One region of the Rhizobium sp. BE258 genome, then DNA from elsewhere that is predicted to be linked to it. Evidence: predicted binding sites of a transcription regulator. Region 1 holds the regulator's gene; the other holds the start of a gene.

Evidence for each region. Region 1 encodes LexA, which represses DNA repair genes until DNA is damaged. Its sites were predicted from a motif close to TGTTCNNNNTGTGTTCNG; they were not measured.
Region 2: a site for LexA is predicted at 1,365-1,382, ahead of J2X43_RS00520 (ImuA family protein). Genes of this name have one in related genera too.

The regions. Positions count from the first base shown of each region.
Region 1 covers NZ_JAVDWL010000008.1:188,225-191,640, reverse strand. Annotated here, with positions in the region: gene J2X43_RS25765 (VOC family protein) at 1-775, opposite strand, end outside; gene lexA (transcriptional repressor LexA) at 979-1,692, shown strand; gene J2X43_RS25755 (ComEC/Rec2 family competence protein) at 1,673-3,416, opposite strand, start outside.
Region 2 covers NZ_JAVDWL010000001.1:89,295-92,710, forward strand. Annotated here, with positions in the region: gene J2X43_RS00515 (DNA polymerase Y family protein) at 1-628, opposite strand, end outside; gene J2X43_RS00520 (ImuA family protein) at 549-1,301, opposite strand; gene J2X43_RS00525 (hypothetical protein) at 2,095-2,301, opposite strand; gene J2X43_RS00530 (hypothetical protein) at 2,303-2,503, opposite strand; gene J2X43_RS00535 (hypothetical protein) at 3,326-3,416, opposite strand, start outside.

The DNA of each region.
Region 1 (3,416 bases):
GCGCCGCTGTCACGGCCAGATCACCGACCGAAAAGACGATTGCGCGCGCCCTGAGGCCGTTATCGGTGACAAGTGGCTCGGCATCGAAATAGGCCTCCATGCCCTCGTTCGAGAAGATGGAAAGTCTCCCGTTCGGCAATTCGAAGGATAGGCCGAGTGCCGCCTCCTTAGGCTCCACTCCACCGCTGGCCGTCTCCAGAAATTCGGCGAAGGCCTGCGGATCCTCAGCGCTCAGCGCGATCTCGCTGATGCCGGTGACGCCGTTTGCATGGGTTTCCAGTGCATTGCGATCGGCCGGAAAGGCGTTGATCCGCTGGCAGGCGAAGAAGAAGACATCGGGTGCCCGAAGATCGGCGGCAAAGGCGAGCTTGAAGGCGCCTGTCGCCTGCGTTCCGTCGGGCATGACGATCGGCCGCGAGAATTCGACCATATCGCCGCCGCTCAGCTGCGCGCCGTCATAGGCAGCCTTGTCCGCATCGGCACTATCGGTGCCGAAGACAACAGCCGAAAAGCCGTCATCGCCGCAGCGGAAGCGGAAGGCCTGATCGCGGGCGACAAAGCTGTTGCCCTTTGCGACAGCCGCGTCGCAGTCCGCCTGGCTCGCAATACCGAGCGGTTCGAGATAGGTCTTGTCGGCCAAGAAGACGCAGGCATTCTCCGTTCCGAACGGATGACGGCCATCGGCCGCGACGGTGAAACCGAGACGCCCGAGTCGCTCGCGGGCAACGTCGATATGGGTCACGGGCAGTACCAGATGATCGAGCGGACGCGTCATGGCGGTTCCTCCGGTGAAGCCGGCAGAGATTTGCACGCCCTGCCCGGCAAAGCGCAAGCGTGGATCACCAATCCGGCAAATAAACTTTCAAAAACGACGAAAAATCATCGGAAGTTTTACCGATATTTAGGCACTTGCGGAACACATATGGAACATATAGTGTCCGTTCTGGCTTTGTTTCACGAATCTGGGGAAAAACTTCGATGCTGACGCGCAAACAACAGGAGCTTCTCCTCTTCATTCACGAGCGCATGAAGGAGTCCGGCGTTCCGCCATCCTTCGACGAAATGAAGGATGCGCTCGATCTGGCTTCCAAGTCGGGCATCCATCGCCTGATCACGGCTCTGGAAGAACGTGGCTTCATTCGCCGCCTACCGAACAGGGCGCGCGCACTCGAGGTCATCAAGCTTCCGGAAGCCTACAGCCCGAGCATTCAGCCGCGCCGCGGCTTCTCGCCGAGCGTCATCGAAGGCAGCCTTGGCAAGCCGCAGCCCGTCGCGCCGCCGAAGCCGGCGAACGAGGACAATCACACGTCGATCTCCGTGCCGGTCATGGGCCGGATCGCAGCCGGTGTGCCGATTTCGGCGATCCAGCAGAACACCCACGACATTACAGTTCCCGCCGACATGCTCGGAAGCGGTGAGCACTATGCTCTTGAGGTCAAGGGCGACTCGATGATCGAGGCCGGCATCTTCGACGGCGACACGGTCATCATCCGCAACACCAATACCGCCAATGCCGGTGATATCGTCGTTGCTCTCGTCGATGACGAAGAGGCAACGCTGAAGCGCTTTCGCCGCAAGGGTGCATCCATTGCGCTCGAAGCTGCCAACCCGGCTTACGAAACCCGTATTTTCGGACCGGACCGCGTCAAGGTTCAGGGCAAGCTCGTTGGCCTTATCCGCCGCTATCACTGAGCGTCTCGCTTTCACCAAAAGTGCCGCTGCGCCAATCGTAGGCGCGGTGGCGGGTCCAGGGCCGCTCGAGACCCTCGAATGATGTGGTGATTTCGGCGATCCCATTGGGGAAACGAAGCTCGACAGCGCCTGTCTTTCGCAGTGTCTCCCCGGTGAAAAGCAGGGCGCCTGAGCGGCAGGTATCGAGGCGCAGGCGCACCGGTGTGACGACGATATCGGATATGTCGCAAGCTGGGCCAAGGAACGCCGCATTCTCGATCACGGTCAAGATCGAACCGTTGTCGAGCTTCGCTGTACACCAGGCCTTTTTCACGCATGAGAAGCGCTCGCCCGTCGCACTGGCCTTGATCGCGTCCATCGTTTCGTTCTGCTGTGCCTCCGTCAATTTCAGCCTTTCACCGCGCGGTGCGGTGGGAATATCCGGGAGCGCCGGGAACGCCGGTGGTAGATGCTCATCGAGCACCAGCGCGCGCCTCCATTGATCAAAGATGAAGCCCGGTGGCCGCTCGCGATTGGTGGCGAGGCCGTTGTCGCTGACGATGCCCGCCATGCTCCCGTCCTCGGCAATCACGATTTTCGGCGGCGGAGGACCTCCAAACATCGCGGCGGCTGTCGTCGATGCCATCAAGATCGCGGTGCCGAGATGCCGCATGCGGCTGCGCAGCAAAGTCAGCAGCAGGAAACCCGTCACCGCCGCGGGAAAGTACCAGGACGCCAGGCGCCCGACGCCGATATCGCCGCCCCATGAGGCAACCGTCCTGGCGATGGCGATCACCAGATCGAGCCCAAAGCCCGTCACCTGCCACGCCCATGCATCGAGACCGAAGGGCATCAGCAGCATGGCAATGAGGCCGAACGGCATGATGATGAAGGAGATGATCGGCATGGCGGCGAGATTGGCTGGCAGGCCATAGGCTGTCAGCCGGTGGAAGTGCTCGACCGAGAACAATGCAGTCGAGAAGCCGCCGATGACGGAGGTCAGCAGGATGCCGCCGAAGAACGCAGCGGCGGAAGACAGCATCCTGACGACGCGAAACTTTGCGAAGGGCCGGTCGCGCACCGGCCTCTCCTTCCAGAGCGCATAGCCGGCGACGAGGGCCAGTGTCGCGGCGAAGGACATCTGGAAGCTTGGCCCCATGATCTCCGAGGGTGAGAGGACAATGATCACCAGCGCCGATAGGGCGACGTTGCGCAGACTGATCGACGGCCGGTCGAAGAAGACCGCCGCCAGCATGATCGCCATCATGATGAAGGCGCGCTCGGCGGAGACTGCGAAGCCCGAGATCAGGAAATAGGCGGTGACGGCGGCAAGCGCACCGGCTGCGGCGATCTTCTTGACGGGATAGGCCTGGACGACAGCCGGAAACAGGCTGAGCACGGTGCGGAAGCCGACGAAGAAGATGCCTGCCGACAGCGCCATGTTGAGACCGGAAATGGCGATGATATGCGCAAGGCCGGATTGGCGCAGCGCCTCGGTCGTCTCGCTCGAAATGGCGCGGCGCTCGTCCGTGACCAGAGCGGCGGCAAAAGCGCCGGTGTCGCCAGGCAGGATGCCTCTAATACGGTCGCCGATGCCGCTTCTCAAGCGGTAGAGCCATTCAAGCGCGCGATCCTGCATCGATGCGGGCCCGGGTTCGACCGCCGGAACCACGGCAGGGGCACCATAAAAGAAACCGTTGCCACCGACACCGTCGAAATAGGCACCGAACGAAAAGTCGTTGAGG
Region 2 (3,416 bases), on a different contig from region 1:
ACGGCGCGCGCGCTGTGTTTCCCAGCTCCCCTATAGATTGGAAGCCCAGCGTCCGGAGGTCGCCGACGATCTTCTCCGGGAGCCGCAGCAAGCGAAGCGGTAGCTTCTCCACGGCCCGGACGATCTCGCCTTTCGGCACGATCACGGTTTCCCGCGTGATCGCCCGCGCGCAGGCATGCGCCGCGCCCCAGGTGTCCGCGATGGCGACGCGCGCGGTCAGGCCCTTCGCCCGAAACTGGTTGGCGACTTTTTCCAGCATCGGCTGCTCCCCGCCTTGGAGGTGGTCGGCGCCTTCCGTGTCCATGACAATGCCGTCGGTCCCGTCGACGGCGACGATCGGCGAATAGAAGGTCAGCGCCCAGAGAGCGATCCGCTCGAGCGCGGCGGCATCGGCAGCGGGGTCGGCGTCGATAATCATCAGGTCGCGGAAGATCGCCTGCGCCTTTGCGGCCGGCATCCCGACCCGCACGCCGACCTTCCGGGCAGCGGCGTCGGCGGCGGAGACCCAGCGCTTCGAGCCGGACCTCGCGATCACGGCGATGGCCTGCTCAGCCGAAATGGAAGGATCGGCTCGACGTATCCTGTCGGTCGGCAGATCGGGAAGATAGATGGATACTACCCTTGTCATCGCAGGCTCCGATTTCAAACTCAGCACACTCGCCCGCACGCGATCTCATCAGTTCAAGCAGCCACCTCGCCCGTCCCAGTCCCGGAACCGGAAGCTCTTCCGAAGGTAGGACGCTGACGCGCCACCTTGTCGTCGACGCCGTCGGCTGGCCGAAGTCGTTCGCCTCCGTCTGACGTCTCCACCGCCGGACGGCGATGGCCATCGTCCCGGTTCGCTCCGCCGCAAGCTGAAGCCGTCGCGACGCCGTCATCGGCAGACGGACCAGTTCGCCGACGACCACGCCCAGTCCGCCGAAGGACAGACATTCCTCCATCGACGCCAAGACGTCCTCCTCCTTGTCGCCCTCGATGAAGACGACCCGGTCGGGATGAACGCCGGCCTGCGCGAGCGCCGGAAAGAAGAGATCGGGCCGCGTCAGACACCACGCGATCTTTCCCTTCGTTCGAGCGGCTATCCCGGCGGCGAAAAGAGCGGCGGCTGCTCCGTCGACCGTTCCCGACCCGCCGCCCGCGATCTCGTGAAGGGCGCCGTAAGCGAGACCGCCGCCCGGCAGAACGCGGTCGATTTCCGGGACGCCGAACGGTAGACAGCCGGCTGCCCTGGCGACGCCCCCCGCGAGAGCGGAGATGCGTTCGCGCAGGTCTGCGAGGACTGTCTCTCGGCCAGCCGACATCGGTCACGAATCCTTTCGTAATCGCGGTGGAACAGGGACGACATCATGTCGTGATAACTTGCGTGTTCTCTATCTGTTCCTTATCGTGCGCGGCGTCAAGATGGTCGGAAGAGCAGGAATCTAGTCCTAAGATTAGCGAGAGCGTAGATTCAATGAGTGGAATCAAAACCGTAGGCAAATCTCGTAAGTCGGCGTCGTCATTGAAATATTTTCGTCAACGTCGGCGGCTTGCATGTGGATATCAATTTGAGTAGCAGCGGCCGATCCGGCGTGAGGCCGAGGGGATTGGACATCAGATGACGAGAAGACGGCAACACCTCGGCGGCGGCGACGGGCCGACGATAAACGACATTCGAGGCGCCGTCATCGTACTGGAATGCGCCGCCTGCCAACGTCGCGACAGCTTTGAACGGAAGGTCCTCGTGGCCCAGTTCGGCGCGGGGGCGTGTCTTGCAAAGCTTCGTCGCCGCCTGGCGATGGGCTGCGAGCGAATGGTCGGGCCCGAAGGAGATCGATGCCAGACGCGTTTTCCGGCCCTTGATCGCGGTTAGGCCTTCTTGAACGTTGCGTTGCGCCTGAGACGCGGGTTTCGACGCGGCTCCGGTCGATCTCGGTGGGAACGTGAAGACGTGCGCGGCGCAGACTTTGTGGGGCTTCCTCGCGGGCCGGCCGGGCCTTCTGAAGGCGGTTCTCGGCAAGACGCCGAATGGGACACCCTCAGCAGACCAGCTTCACGACAATCGTGCTCAAGGGTCGCAACGTCTCGGGCGATCAGTTTATTCGGCGGCCGCGGTCAACGCATCCGCCCCTCGTTTTCATCCGCCGGGTCGAAATTGATGTCCCAGTCCTTGACGGGCTTCTTACCTGGTGGGGTCTTGTGTTCGGTAGCGTCCTCCGAACCGGTGATGACGGTCGGCTTGGCACTGTGGACGCCGGTTGACTTCGGATCTGCGATCGACTTGGCAAATTGGCCCCTGGCATCCTTCTCAACGTCCGACATCTCATTCGCCTTTCTGTTTGAGGCCGTCCAAGACTTTCTTGACCTCGGGATCGCTGTTGGTTTCACCATTCGCGTCCTTCGTCCGGTCAGGATCGTCTCTCGCTGGCAAGTAGCCCGGCGGCGTGTTCTCCTGCGGACCTTCCCATCTCGGCGACTGGTCGGTTGTCCCTGGGGCGCCGTCTTTCGGTTTGTCCATTCCCATGCTCGAACCTCCTGTTGATCACGACTAATCTTGTCGGCGGCTGCTTGTTCCGTCTTGCAACTATCAACGCTCGGAACCATCCCGACACTTCCACATTCCTTTTCCGAGCGCGAGCCGTGTCAAACGGACGCGACAGGGATGGTGAACATCGCGGTTTTTCCGTTTTCTCGCGATGGCCAACGAAATGACAGACGAGCGCCCACCTGTCCGGCATCGCCCTCACCCCCACGCAGGAGTTGGAATGTCGGACGACCCGTAGGCGAATAGGTTGTCTGGTTCGCCTCGATCCTGTGCTGCCCAGTGAATGATCGGAATCAGGCGGGGGCGGAGGTAATCCGTCCCCACGGTTCGATGGAGTGCTCGAAAACCTGCATTGGCCTGGCAGGAGATTTCACGCCGACCTGAACGCAGACGCCCGTCGCTTCCAGTGACGGCCCGGAATGCTCGTGCCGATCAAGCAGCCGTCGTCCCGCTCCGGCTCGCCATGCGTCTGGCGTCGTTCGGGCGAACATTCCTGGCACGCGACTGGTTCTCTTACCTTCGTCCGCCCCCGAACTCTGACGCCGGCTCTGCGGCCGCGGATGGTCGACGGTGCGGAGACGGCGGCCTCCACGGCCGCCAGCCGATCGTCGACTTCATCAGAAGGATCTTGCAAGACGAGTTCGTCGGACGGCCGTTACATCGTCGTCCACGGGCGTCTATGGCGTGACGGACGGAGCGCCGGATTTCAATCGGCACATGGTGCGGACGACACCCTATGCGGATTGGTTTGCTGCTCGACGCCTCTCATGACAAATAGCGGGAGACCCCGTAATTCCTCGTTCAAGAGCTTGCAGCGGACTTTAGTTTCTCAAGCGGTACGGGCACGGCTGCCCAGACGGCCGGAAATGTCGAAAGATTCTGAGCCATTGCC